3 regions of the Geobacillus uzenensis genome follow, and region 1 is predicted to be linked to each of the others. Evidence: predicted binding sites of a transcription regulator. Region 1 holds the regulator's gene; each other region holds the start of a gene.

Region 1 (4,231 bases):
CAGTTTCGCCTCTTCAGCGCCGAGCGGAGAGCCGTGAACGCCGGATGTGCCCGCTTTTGTCGGCGCGCCGTAACCGATCGTCGTTTTCACTTCAATGAGCGTCGGCCGGTTGAGGTCAGCCCGCGCCTCTTCAAGCGCTTTGGCGATTTCATCAATGTTGTTGCCGTCTTCGACGCGCAAATATTGCCAGCCGTATGCTTGGAAGCGTTGGGCAACGTTTTCTGAGAACGACAAATTCAGTTCCCCGTCTAGGGAGATGTCGTTCGAGTCATACAGGACGATCAAGCGGCCAAGCTGCAAATGGCCAGCGAGTGACGCGGCTTCGCTCGCCACCCCTTCCATTAAATCGCCGTCGCCGCAAATGGCGTACGTATAATGATCGATTATATCAAACCCGTCGCGGTTGTATGTAGCCGCCAAATGCCGTTCGGCCATCGCCATGCCGACTGCCATTGCGATTCCTTGGCCGAGCGGACCAGTCGTCGCTTCCACTCCCGGCGTATGGCCGTATTCCGGATGCCCTGGCGTTTTGCTTCCCCATTGGCGGAACTGCTTCAAGTCGTCCATCGATACGTCGTAGCCGCTTAAATGAAGCAAGCTGTAAAGCAGCATCGACCCGTGTCCCGCTGACAGGACAAACCGGTCGCGGTTAAACCAGTTTGGGTTCGCCGGATTATGGTTCATAAATTTCGTCCAAAGCGTGTACGCCATCGGCGCCGCGCCCATCGGCATGCCGGGGTGCCCGGATTTCGCCTTTTCGATCGCGTCAATCGACAGCGTTCGAATGGTGGTAATCGCTAATTCTTCGATCGAATGCGCCATCGTTTTCCTCCCTTTCATCAACATGGTGTCACTTACTATCATATAGAAAATTGACTTCCTTGTACAACGATATTTTCACTGTCAGAAAAAAACAGGGCGCTCCCGCCCTTCTTGCCCGCCGCTTAATGAAGGCGACGGCGCTGACTTTCCTTCAATTTTTTTGGCGTCACGTCATTGCCGTTCGGGTCGATGACCGTCACCGTATGAAGCATATCGGTCATCGCTTTGCGGAACGCCTGAATGTATTCGCGGCGCAGCTTTGCCTGCTCGATCGTTTCTTCCGCCGACAGGCCGGACGTTTTCGCCTTTTTGGCCAGTTCGTTGATGCGGGCTAATTTTTGTTTCGAAAGCATTGGTTATCTTCTCCCATCTGTCGCATCGCTATTCTGTTTTATCTTATTCGATCGGACAGGCTAATGGCAACGGAGAAACCTTGGCCGTCTTGCGCGGCCTAACGACGTTCCTGTTCGTCCATATACTCTTGATAGCGGCGATGGACAGTCGCTTTGGACGCCGCGTAGCCAAAGCTTCGGAGCGTCGCGGCGATGTCCGCAAACGTCAAGCCGCTCCCGCGCAGGCGGACGATCTCTTCGACCGGAAGCTCGATCCGATCGCGCCCGGCGTTTTCGCCACGGCGCGTTAAGTTCCGCTCCGGACGGTAGCCGCGGGCGATGGCCCGCTGCATGCCGCGCTTAATTTTCGCATTATGTATTTTCCGCTGGTACTCCTCGACGATGGCGATGATCGACAACACCATCTCATCAGCCTCTGACAGCGGCATCTCCCCGCGGTGGCTAGCGCTGTATATTTTCACTCCCCTTTTTTTCAGGCAGTGCAGCACCGCCATGCGCGCATGGCCGCGTCCGAGCCGCGTTTCATCTTGAATGAGCAAGGCGTCGACCGCCCCTTCTTCACAAAGCGCAAGCAGCTCGAGCACCCCGTCACGGTCAGCTTCGTAGCCGCTCGCCTGCTCGGCGATCACTTTAACGACGTCAAAGCCGCACTCTTTGGCTAGCTTCTCCAGTTCGGCGCGCTGCCGTACAAGCGACGTTTCCTGCTCCGTTTTATCCGTGCTGACGCGGCAGTAAATGACCGCCTTCATGGCCAAAGCACATCCCCCCCTTCTTTCTGTTACCGCTTGACAGCCAATGAGCCGTCTTGCTCTGATTTTAACACAGGAATGACGATTTGTTCACCGGCGGTGAGGCGCGCGCTCGGCAAACGATTGACATCGACCACCCAGCGGATAAATTCATCCGGCGACAAGCCGTGCGCCGGCTCATACTGCTTCGCCAACCCCCAAAGCGTATCGCCGGAAGCGACCGTTACCGTCATGTATTCTTTTTTGTCAACCGGGCTGCTGGCATAAACAAACCCCGCCAAAACGAGCGTGAGCAAACATGAAAAAATGAGGTAGTGCAGCAACGTTTTCTTCATCTCCCCCACCCTTTTTTTAGAATATGTGTTCGCTTTTTCTTCATTATAGCCAAGAACGTTTGTTTGCGTCAACAAAAAAATTCGAACTTATGTTTGTTTTTCTATTCCCCCCATGCTATAATGAAAGCAAACGATGTGGCAAGAGGTGTGAAAAGGGATGACGAAACTGTCCAAACGCCAGCAACAAATTTTAGAATTTATCAAACAGGAAGTGAAAACGAAAGGCTATCCCCCGTCAGTAAGGGAAATCGGGGAAGCAGTCGGTTTGGCGTCGAGTTCGACCGTCCACGGCCACCTTGCGCGCCTAGAAAGCAAAGGGTTCATCCGCCGTGACCCGACGAAGCCGCGCGCCATTGAAATTTTGGACAGCGATCTGACGAAAGAAAGAGAAAAAGAGGAGGTCGTTTCCGTGCCGGTGATCGGCAAGGTGACGGCCGGCCAGCCGATCACTGCCGTCGAAAACATCGACGACTATTTCCCGCTGCCGAAACGGCTCGCGGCCGGCGAGGAACAGCTGTTTATGCTTGAAGTGATGGGTGACAGCATGATCGAAGCCGGCATTTTGGACGGCGACTACGTGATCGTCCGCCAGCAGTCGTCGGCCAATAACGGCGACATCGTCGTCGCCATGACGGAGGAAAACGAAGCAACAGTGAAACGGTTTTTCAAAGAAAAAGACCACATCCGCCTGCAGCCGGAAAACGCCCATCTCGAACCGATCATCGTCCGCGACTGCACGATTCTCGGCAAAGTGATCGGCGTCTATCGCCTGATCGACTAAGGGTCCGGCCGGCGCCGCGCGCCATAACAAAAGCTGCCCCGTTTGTCGGGGCAGCTTTTCGATTAGTACAGCTCCATATATTGGTCCAACTCCCATTGATGGACCGTTGTCCGATACATATCCCACTCGATTTCTTTCGCTTCGACGAAATGCTCGAATAAATGTTTGCCGAGCGCTTGGACGATCACCTCGTCCGATTTTAAGTTGTCGAGCGCTTCGATCAGCGTTGCCGGCAAATCGACAATCCCTTCCTCGAGCCGCTCTTCTTTCGTCATGACGTAAATGTTTCGGTCAACCGGCGCTGGAGGAGTGAGCTTGTTGCGAATGCCGTCAAGCCCGGCTGCCAACAGCACAGCCATCGCCAAGTACGGGTTCGCCGCCGGATCGACGCTGCGCACTTCAATGCGCGTGCTCATGCCGCGCGAAGCTGGAATGCGGATAAGCGGGCTGCGGTTGCGCGCCGACCAGGCAACATAACATGGCGCCTCATAGCCCGGAACGAGCCGCTTGTACGAGTTGACCGTCGGGTTGGTCACCGCTGTAAAGTTCGGCGCATGCTTCAGCACGCCGGCGATAAACTGGCGGGCCGTATCGCTCAACTGCAAATCGCCGTTCGGGTCAAAAAAGGCGTTTTCGTTGTTGCGGAACAGCGACAAGTTGCAGTGCATTCCCGAACCGTTAATGCCAAAAATCGGCTTCGGCATAAACGTCGCGTGCAGCCCATGTTTGCGGGCGATCGTTTTAACGACGAGCTTAAACGTTTGAATGTCGTCGCATGCTTTGATGGCATGGGCGTATTTAAAATCGATCTCGTGCTGGCCCGGGGCGACTTCATGGTGCGACGCTTCAATTTCAAAGCCCATCTCCTCAAGCTCAAGCACGATATCGCGCCGGCAGTTTTCCCCTAAGTCGGTCGGCGCCAAGTCGAAGTAGCCGCCGCGGTCGTTCAGTTCCATCGTCGGACGGCCATTTTCATCGAGCTTAAAGAGGAAAAACTCCGGTTCCGCTCCCAAGTTGAACGCCGTAAAGCCGAGCGCTTCCATCTCTTTCAACACGCGCTTTAAATTGTAGCGCGGGCAGCCTTCAAACGGCGTGCCGTCCGCATTGTAAATGTCGCAAATAAAGCGGGCGACTTTTCCTTTTTCCGACGTCCACGGGAAGATGACAAACGTGTCCAAATCCGGATACAAA
Region 2 (4,231 bases), on a different contig from region 1:
GATCACTTGGTCGATCGCTGGCGGAACGAGGGCGAATTCCAGCCGGTCGAGCCCGGCTTCGATAATTTTGGCAAACTCGGCAAGCGGCAGCGGTTCCGCCCCGAGCATTTCGACGTATTGGTCGAGCAAGTCGACGACCGCATTCCACGCTTGTTCGTGCTGGCGCGCTTCGATAAGGCGTCCGTCCGCTTCCGCCTGCGCGCTCATTTGTTCTAGTTTTTTCGGAATTTGCAACTCTTCTAAAAAGAGATATAACGCCGTGCAAAGACCGCGCCCGTCGGCAGCCCGGCGCAGACGGCGCTCAAGCCGGCGGAGCGGGGCCGCCAGCGCGTCACGCCATTCATTAAGCTTGTCCTCAAACTGCCGCTCCTCATCCGTCTGCGGCGCATTCAGCCCGTCAAGCGCCTGATAGCGCCGGTATGTCCAACGTTCACCGCTTGTCCACTTTTCGCCTTTCACCCCATAGGCGAGCACATAGTTTTCGAGCTTGTCAGCCGCCTCGCGCCACATGGCCAAGTCACCGTCAACCGGAAAGAGCAAATCCGTTTTGACAGCACGAAAAACCGCCTCATAACGCCAGCGCGTCACTACCGTCTCCAAAGCAGCGCGCACGAGTTCAATGAGCGGGTGATGATGCATCGGCTCTTTTTCATCCATAAAATACGGGATGTCAAAGTCAAAAAACACTGTTTTCACAAGGTCGCGATACGCTTCTGTCTGGCGGATGATAAGCGCAATGTCGCGATAGCGCGCCTCTTCATCGCGGACGAGGCGGATGATTTCCCGGGCGACCGCTTCGATTTCCGCGCGGCGGTTGGCTGCCTCGTAAAGGCGGACCGCATCGGTCTCCGCTTCATACGGCAACAGCGGACGGCGGTGAAACTGCGCTTCAAGATGGGCGAGCGCCCCGTCTTGATGGCGGCGGTTTGCGGAAAGCACGACCGGCGGCTCGATCATAATATCATTGGCCAAAGCGAGCTCGCGCAACTGGCGGTACGTCTGCGCCGGCAAGTAAAAAAGATCGAGCTCATCCGGCATCCCTTCATCGTAAGGGCGGTCAGCCGTCAAGCACACGGTGACGCGCCGGCAGCGGTGAAGCAGCTGTTCAATAACCATATATTCTTGTGGGGAAAAATGATGAAAGCCGTCGATATAAATGTCGGCGCCGTGCAAGTAGCCGGAGCGGGGGATGTGCTCGGCGAGCAGGCGCAAATAATCTTCTGAGTCAAGATAATGGCCGAGAAGACTTCGTTCCAACTCCTCATAAACGAGCGCCACATCGCTTAACTTATCGGCTAGCAGCCGGCGGCCGGGCTGGCCTGATCCGCCCTCGAGCACGCCGGCATGGCGGCGGAGTTCATCCGGCGTCAAGCAATACCGCTTGCATTCTGTGATCATCTCGTGCATCTGTTCGACAAAACCGCTTTTCTCTGCCGCACGTCCAAACAGCTTCAGCTCTTGTTTGCGCTGTTCAATAATTTTTCGAATCATCATCTGCACGCCAACGTCGTGAACGTGGTAACGGTTCATGCCTCCTGTTTCTTGCAGCACGCGCCAGGCGAGACGCGGGAAGCTGAACACTTGGGCGCGGATCATCCCTTCTGTTCCGTCCGTATGTATTAGCGCGTATTCACATTGAAACGTCATTTGTTCCGGGACAAGATAGACGACCGTCCTTCCCTTTGGATCTTCCTGCAGCTGGCGGCGAATTTCTTCAAGGCAGAAAGCCGTTTTTCCACTTCCCGACCGCCCAAGCAAAAACCGCAGCGACATCGCAATCACCACCATTCATTTCCTTCATATTTATTCCATTTTAGCACAAACGTTCGTATTTGACGAGTGATTTCCACCCCGCTCATCTATTACAACAATGAAACAGCAAAAAAAGATCCCAAGGCAACTCCGCCCTCCCCCTCGTTGCCAACCGCAAGCTCCGGACGGCAAATTTCTGCAAAGAAAAAAGCTTTCCTCTCACCGGCTTTTGAGCACGAAAATGCTACCGTGCCAAAGTAAGCCGTTGCCCTAGAAGCGGAAAGCAAACTGTCCAAACGGCCAATAACGGAGGTCGACCTTACCGACGACTTGGCTGATTTTGACAAAGCCGAAATGGCGGCTGTCCCAGCTGCCGAGCCGATTGTCGCCGAGGACGAAAATGCAGCCGGCCGGCACCCGTTTTTCCCCAGTTACCTCTTCAAGGGTAAAATCGCCCGTCAGCTTGCCGCTGATCAATGTTTGCTTATACGGCCGCAAATACGGTTCCTCCACTTGTTTTCCATTGATATACAATATATCGTTTTTATATTCAATTCGATCCCCTGGCAGCCCGATCACCCGTTTTACATAATCTTTCTTTTGGTTGGCATGAAAAACGACAATGTCGAATCGGTGGATCGACCCGATTTCGTAACGCAGCTTATTGACAATGAGCAAATTGCCGCTTTGCAGCGTCGGCATCATCGATTTTCCCTCTACCATATAGCTGCTGAAAACAAAAAAACGGAGCGCAGCGATGAAGCAAATGGCGGCCAGCCATGGCCAGCGCTGCCTTCGTTTTTCCTTTTTCTTTTCTTTCGTCACTCCCCGCCCCCCTCGCTGCTTTGTTTTTCCGTCAGCGAAAATCTCGCCTCTACCCGTTTTCCTGCGTACCAAAGCAACAAGACGACCGCGGCAATGCCAGCCGTGCGCAACGGCTGCCGAACGAGCGCCACGATGTCATAGCCGATAAAACTGATTGTAAAAATCATGATCATCTTTCCGAGCAACACCGCGAGCACAAACTGCTGGCGGCTGATGCCCGACAGCCCGGCGACAATATTGACGAGCGCCGATGGGGTGAAAGGGAAACAATAAAGCAAAAACAGCGGGCCAAATCCGTGCCGTTCGATCCAGTGCATGAACCGGCGGACTTTTTGGTGGCGGCGGACAAAACGAAAGAAACGCTGCTGGCCGATTCTTCGCGTCAGCCAAAACACGATGAGCGAACCGAGCGAGGCGCCGAGCCATGAAATGAAAAACCCTTTCCACAATCCGAATGCAGCGGCGTTCGCCATCACAAAAACGACCATCGGCAAAATCGGAAAAAACGACTCGAGCAGCGTCGCGGCAATGCCGGGAAACACGCCAAATGAGCGGTAATGTTCAAGCAAGGAAAGCACGTGATCGAGCGTGAACCATTGTTTGAGCGTTTCCATATTCATGCATCTTTCTCCATTCAAATGCCGTTTATACTTTTATTTTACACGCCCGGCCGTGCCATTTGAACTCTTCTTTGTGAAAACCCATTTTTTATCATTCATGCTCTGTCACATCTTTTTCCTGCTGCATGCGGAATAGGTATTGGAGTTTGCGTTCTCTCGCCTCCATTCGATCCGCCAATTTCGTCCGCAGTTGGGCTGTTCGATATAATTGATTGACAAAGGATTTATAGGAAACATCGAGGGATACGCTTTTTCCATTGCGGAAATAGACGACGGTTCGCTCATATTTGGCAGGTTCATACTGATAGACGTGCATATGGGACAGCCAAACGCAGCCGGAATCTCTTGGGGAAGAAGTCGGGAAGACGTAAATTCCATTGGCCGGTTCGATGGCAATCGGCGCTTTGTGGGTGATGCCGATCAACGCCTTTGTTCCTTCTTTTCTGCCTTGGAAGCTGCAGCCGTAATAGTCGCAGCTATGTTTAATGATATCGGTTGGCGTTTTTTTGACAATATATTCGCCGTCTTCCTCAATGACCTTTGCATAGACATCACTGTTCAACAGGTACGGGAGAATCGCCATAGTATAACGGCTCACGACGAAATGTTTCAACACGATAAACTCATTCACTTTCATCGGTTCATCCCCTTCCTATCAACTGGATCACTATTCCTATCATACCACTAGAAGTTATATTTTTCTATATTTTGAAAAAGATTAGTGGGCTTTTTAGCACAAAAAAATCCCATGACAATCGTCATGGGGGTGTTATGAGTTTTCAAATGTTTGGCCGATCTCCTTGGCCGCTAAATATTCATTGGCCTGCTCAAGCGCGGTATGTTCACCGACCGAATTGCCCGCATACGTTTCTTCATTCATCCACCATTGCTCAAAGTGGAGGTCTGTGCTGACGCGAAATTCAGCGGGCATCAACTCCGGCAGATCGTCGTTTCTCTTTTCCATCCCATCGCCTCCCTACGCCTATAGGATGCGCCATCTTTTTCCTTTTATACATAAAAAAAAAAGCCCGGGG
Region 3 (4,231 bases), on a different contig from region 1:
GAAGGGAGGCGGCTTCAAACTTGACCGCGTCGCCCTCAAACAATACAAGCTGCTTTGGAATTTGCCAATATTCCTTCATCGGCTTAGAAACACCGATCGCCATCAATATGCCAAGGAGAAGCACTCCTGCGATTTTTCGCGCCGTTTCTTTATTCAATGTCGTTCACTCTCCTCGCTCCCGCCTACACCATGCAAAAACGGTTACAGTTTTAATTTTGCCTGAACAGGGGAAAATATAATCGCGGCACTTATAAAAAAAGCTGCCCGGAATGGATAGCCTTGCATCCGGGCAGCACAGGAAACGCCTGCCGTCGGATCAGACGGCCTGGCGGGGGAAACGCCCATCGTCAGGTGGAGCGGCATCGCGTTGAACGAACTGTTATTGTTTCATTTTGGCCGCCAGTTCCAACAGCTCTTTGGCGTGCTGTTTTGTCAGCTCCGTCATTTCGACGCCGGAAATCATCCGTCCGATTTCTTTCACCTTCTCTTCCTCATCCAACTTTTTCACCACTGTCTTCGTCCGCGTTCCGTCCGTTTCTTTGGCGATCAATAAATGGGTGTCCGCCATAGCGGCCACTTGCGGCAGATGAGAAATGCAAAGCACTTGTGAACCGCTGGCAATGCGGTAAATTTTTTCGGCGATCGCTTGGGCGACGCGGCCGCTGACGCCCGTATCCACCTCGTCGAAAATAATCGACGTCACCCCTTGGTGTTTGGAAAAAATCGTTTTCAACGCCAGCATGATCCGTGACAATTCACCGCCCGAAGCCACTTTCGCGAGCGGCTTCAACGGCTCACCGACGTTCGTCGAAATGTAAAACTCGACGACGTCGATGCCATCTTCGTGAAACTTGACTGGCACGCCGTCGACTAACGGGGCATCGAGCGGTCCTTCACGCTTCGCAAAAATGATGTCGAACTGCGTTTTCTCCATGTACAAATCTTTCAACTCTTGGTGAATGCGCTCGATCAGCTCCCGAGCGTACGTCTGCCGGACGTTGGTTACGCGTTTCGCCTCAATCAGCAAATCGCCCGTCACCGCCGCAAGCTGCCGCTCAAGTTCATGCACATGCGTCTCGCGGTTTTCAATCGTCTCGATTTCCTCAGCAATCGCCTCAGCATATTGCAAAATATCAGCGATCGTTGCACCGTATTTCCGTTTTAACTGCTGAATTTCGGCGAGGCGGCTTTCGATGGCGTCAAGCCGCGCCGGGTCGTATTCAAGTTCCTCGAGCTGGTCGCGCAGCTTGTACATCACTTCTTCAAGCAAGTAGTAGCTGTTGGCGACTGTTTCGTGCGCTTCCTTCAGCGCAGCATCCATCGCAGCGACATCATCGAGGTGGCTCATCGCCTCTCGAATCGAGTCAAGGCCGCGCCCTTCGCCGGCAAGCGCCCCATAGCTTTTCTGGATGGCTTCATATATCTTTTGAAAATTGACAATGCGTACTTTTTCTTCCATCAGCCGCTCGTCTTCTCCCGGCTCGAGTGCCGCCTGTTCGATTTCGCGCAACTGAAATGTCAATAGATCGAGCCGATGCGCCATTTGCTGCTCATTTTCACTCAGCTTTTTCAACTTTTTCGCCAGCGCTTCATGCTGTTCATACACAGCGCGGTAGCGTGCGAGCGCTTCAGCCGCCTCCGCGCCGCCGAATTCATCAAGAAGCGGCAAGTGGCGGGACGGATCCATCAGCTCTTGATGTTCATGCTGGCCGTGAATATCGACAAGCGTCGCTCCAATTTCGCGCAGTACGGCGGTCGTCACCAGCTTGCCGTTAATGCGGCAGACGCTTTTGCCGTTAGCCAAAATGTCGCGGCGCAAAACGACCATCCCTTCGCTCGCATCGATGCCGACCTCGGCGCATTTTTGGCAACATGGATGACGCTCATCGTCAAGCAAAAACAGCCCTTCGATTTCCGCCTTTTCCGCGCCGAAACGGACAAATTCGGCGGAACCGCGCCCGCCGATCAACAGATGAATCGCGTCGATGATGATCGATTTGCCCGCCCCTGTTTCGCCGGTTAACACTGTCAGCCCTTTGTCAAAGGACAACGATAACGATTCAATAATCGCGAAATTTTTAATCGACAGCTCGGCGAGCATTCCATCACCCCTTGAACGTTCGAATGGCGCATGCCTTGTCCATCGCAATCTTTATTATAGCACATACGTTCGAATTGACAACTAAGGACCGTTCCCGTTTTCCCTCTCCCTAGCACGGGCGGAACGTCGGGCCGGTCCTCGGTTAGAGCATGGACAGCAGCTGGTTGGACACTTTTTTTGCGTCTTTCGGCGTTCGGCAAATAATCAGGCACGTATCATCGCCGCAAATCGTGCCGACGATTTCGTTCCAATCCAAATTGTCGAGCAAAACACCGATGGCGTGGGCGTTGCCCGGCAACGTCCGCAGCACGAGCAAGTTGCCGGTTCCGTCCAACTTAATGAACACGTCGACAAGCGCCCGCTTCAGCTTCTGCAGCGGATTGAAGCGCTGGTCGGACGGAAGGCTGTATTTGTAGCGGCCGTTGGCCATCGGCACTTTGACGAGCTGCATCTCTTTAATGTCGCGTGAGACGGTCGCTTGGGTAACGTTAAAGCCGGCTTCTTTCAGCCGGTCGACGAGCTCGTCTTGCGTTTCGATGTCGTTGTTCATAATGATTTCGCGAATTTTAATATGCCTTTGTCCTTTGTTCAAATCGGGCCACCTCCTCGCTTTCAAAGATGCCGGTTTTCTGGCCGTTCCGGCCTGTGGGGTTCCGTCCGTTTCCGCGGAAGATATTATTCAGCATCTGGTTCCCGTTCCCCATTCCGCAAGCGATCGTGCGCCTCGTTCACGATGCGCGCGATCGGCGCTGAAAGACGGTTTTCGCCTTCCCGATCTCCCCCGGGATAGACGGCATGAAGCAAAAACTCAATGTTGCCGTCGCCGCCGGTGATCGGCGAATAAGATAAATGGAGGACATCGAACCCTTCGGCGCAGGCGAATTGAATGATCGACTCAAGCACTTCCCGGTGGACGTCCGGATCGCGGACGATCCCTTTTTTGCCGACGTTTTCCTTGCCGGCTTCAAACTGTGGCTTGACAAGGGCAATCACATCGCCGCCCGGCACGATCACCGTCTTGACGACAGGCAAAATGAGCCGAAGCGAAATGAACGACACGTCAATGACCGCCACTTCCGGCAGCCCCTTCGCGAACAAATCCGGCGTCACGTAACGGAAGTTTGTCCGCTCCATCACCACAACACGCTCGTCTTGGCGCAGCTTCCAAGCGAGCTGGTTGTAGCCGACGTCAACGGCGTACGACAGCCTCGCCCCGTGCTGCAGCGCGCAGTCCGTAAATCCGCCAGTCGACGCGCCGATATCAAGCACAATTTTATCTTTGACGCTAATGTGAAACTCGCGCAGCGCTTTTTCCAGTTTCAAACCGCCGCGGCTGACATATGGAAGCGGGTTGCCTTTCACTTGAAGCGGGATATCAGCCGGCACTTTTTCCCCGGGCTTCTCGAGCCGGACATCGTTGGAATAGACGAGTCCGGCCATGATTGCCCGCTTCGCCTTCTCCCGCGTTTCCGCCAACCCGCGTTCGACAAGCAGCACATCGAGCCGTTCTTTCTTTCCTTTCATCTGTCTCAAGCCCTTTTCTGTTTTCTTGGCATGATCGTTTTAATGCGGTCAGCGACATGGGCGGCCGTCAGCCCGATTTCGCGCAGCAGCTCGCTGACGCTTCCGTGCTCGATAAAGCGGTCCGGAATGCCCATCCGTTCAATGACCGCCTGGTGGTAGCCATGGTCATGGGCAAATTCAAGCACGGCGCTGCCGAAACCGCCTTGCAATACCGCCTCTTCGATTGTTAAGATCGGAAGACGGCTCGCGAGCAGTTCGTGAAGCATCGCTTCATCCATCGGCTTCAGAAAACGGGCGTTGACGACTTTCACCGACACGCCGTCTCTCGCCAGCTGTTCAGCCGCCTCAAGCGCCATCGAAATCGTCGTCCCAAACGTCAAAATCACTGCATCGCTGCCGTCGCGCAGCACTTCCCATGTGCCGATCGAAATTTCTTTTAGCTCCTCGTCAAGCGGAACGCCAAGCCCGTTGCCGCGCGGGAAACGCATGGCGATCGGCCCGCCGTCATAGCGGATGGCCGTGTATACCATATGCTGGCCTTCGTTTTCGTCCTTCGGCATCATCAAAACAAGGTTCGGCACATGACGCAAAAAGGCGATGTCAAAC

Evidence for each region. The regulator LexA, encoded in region 1, represses DNA repair genes until DNA is damaged. The targets are predictions, from matches to a motif close to CGAACATATGTTCG.
Region 2: a site for LexA is predicted at 1,816-1,829, ahead of addB (helicase-exonuclease AddAB subunit AddB). Genes of this name have one in related genera too.
Region 3: a site for LexA is predicted at 2,160-2,173, ahead of recN (DNA repair protein RecN). Genes of this name have one in related genera too.

Annotation. Positions count from the first base shown of each region.
Region 1 is NZ_NEWL01000006.1:461,283-465,513, forward strand. Features, by position in the region: gene tkt (transketolase) at 1-822, opposite strand, end outside; gene B9L21_RS09760 (DUF896 domain-containing protein) at 945-1,175, opposite strand; gene B9L21_RS09765 (recombinase family protein) at 1,274-1,924, opposite strand; gene yneA (cell division suppressor protein YneA) at 1,954-2,259, opposite strand; gene lexA (transcriptional repressor LexA) at 2,417-3,040, shown strand; gene glnA (type I glutamate--ammonia ligase) at 3,103-4,231, opposite strand, start outside.
Region 2 is NZ_NEWL01000007.1:151,827-156,057, forward strand. Features, by position in the region: gene addB (helicase-exonuclease AddAB subunit AddB) at 1-1,773, opposite strand, end outside; gene lepB (signal peptidase I) at 2,023-2,529, opposite strand; gene B9L21_RS12530 (TVP38/TMEM64 family protein) at 2,574-3,197, opposite strand; gene B9L21_RS12535 (competence protein ComK) at 3,289-3,834, opposite strand; gene B9L21_RS12540 (hypothetical protein) at 3,967-4,161, opposite strand.
Region 3 is NZ_NEWL01000002.1:493,439-497,669, reverse strand. Features, by position in the region: gene spoIVB (SpoIVB peptidase) at 1-157, opposite strand, end outside; gene recN (DNA repair protein RecN) at 380-2,101, opposite strand; gene ahrC (transcriptional regulator AhrC/ArgR) at 2,244-2,693, opposite strand; gene B9L21_RS04010 (TlyA family RNA methyltransferase) at 2,777-3,625, opposite strand; gene dxs (1-deoxy-D-xylulose-5-phosphate synthase) at 3,631-4,231, opposite strand, start outside.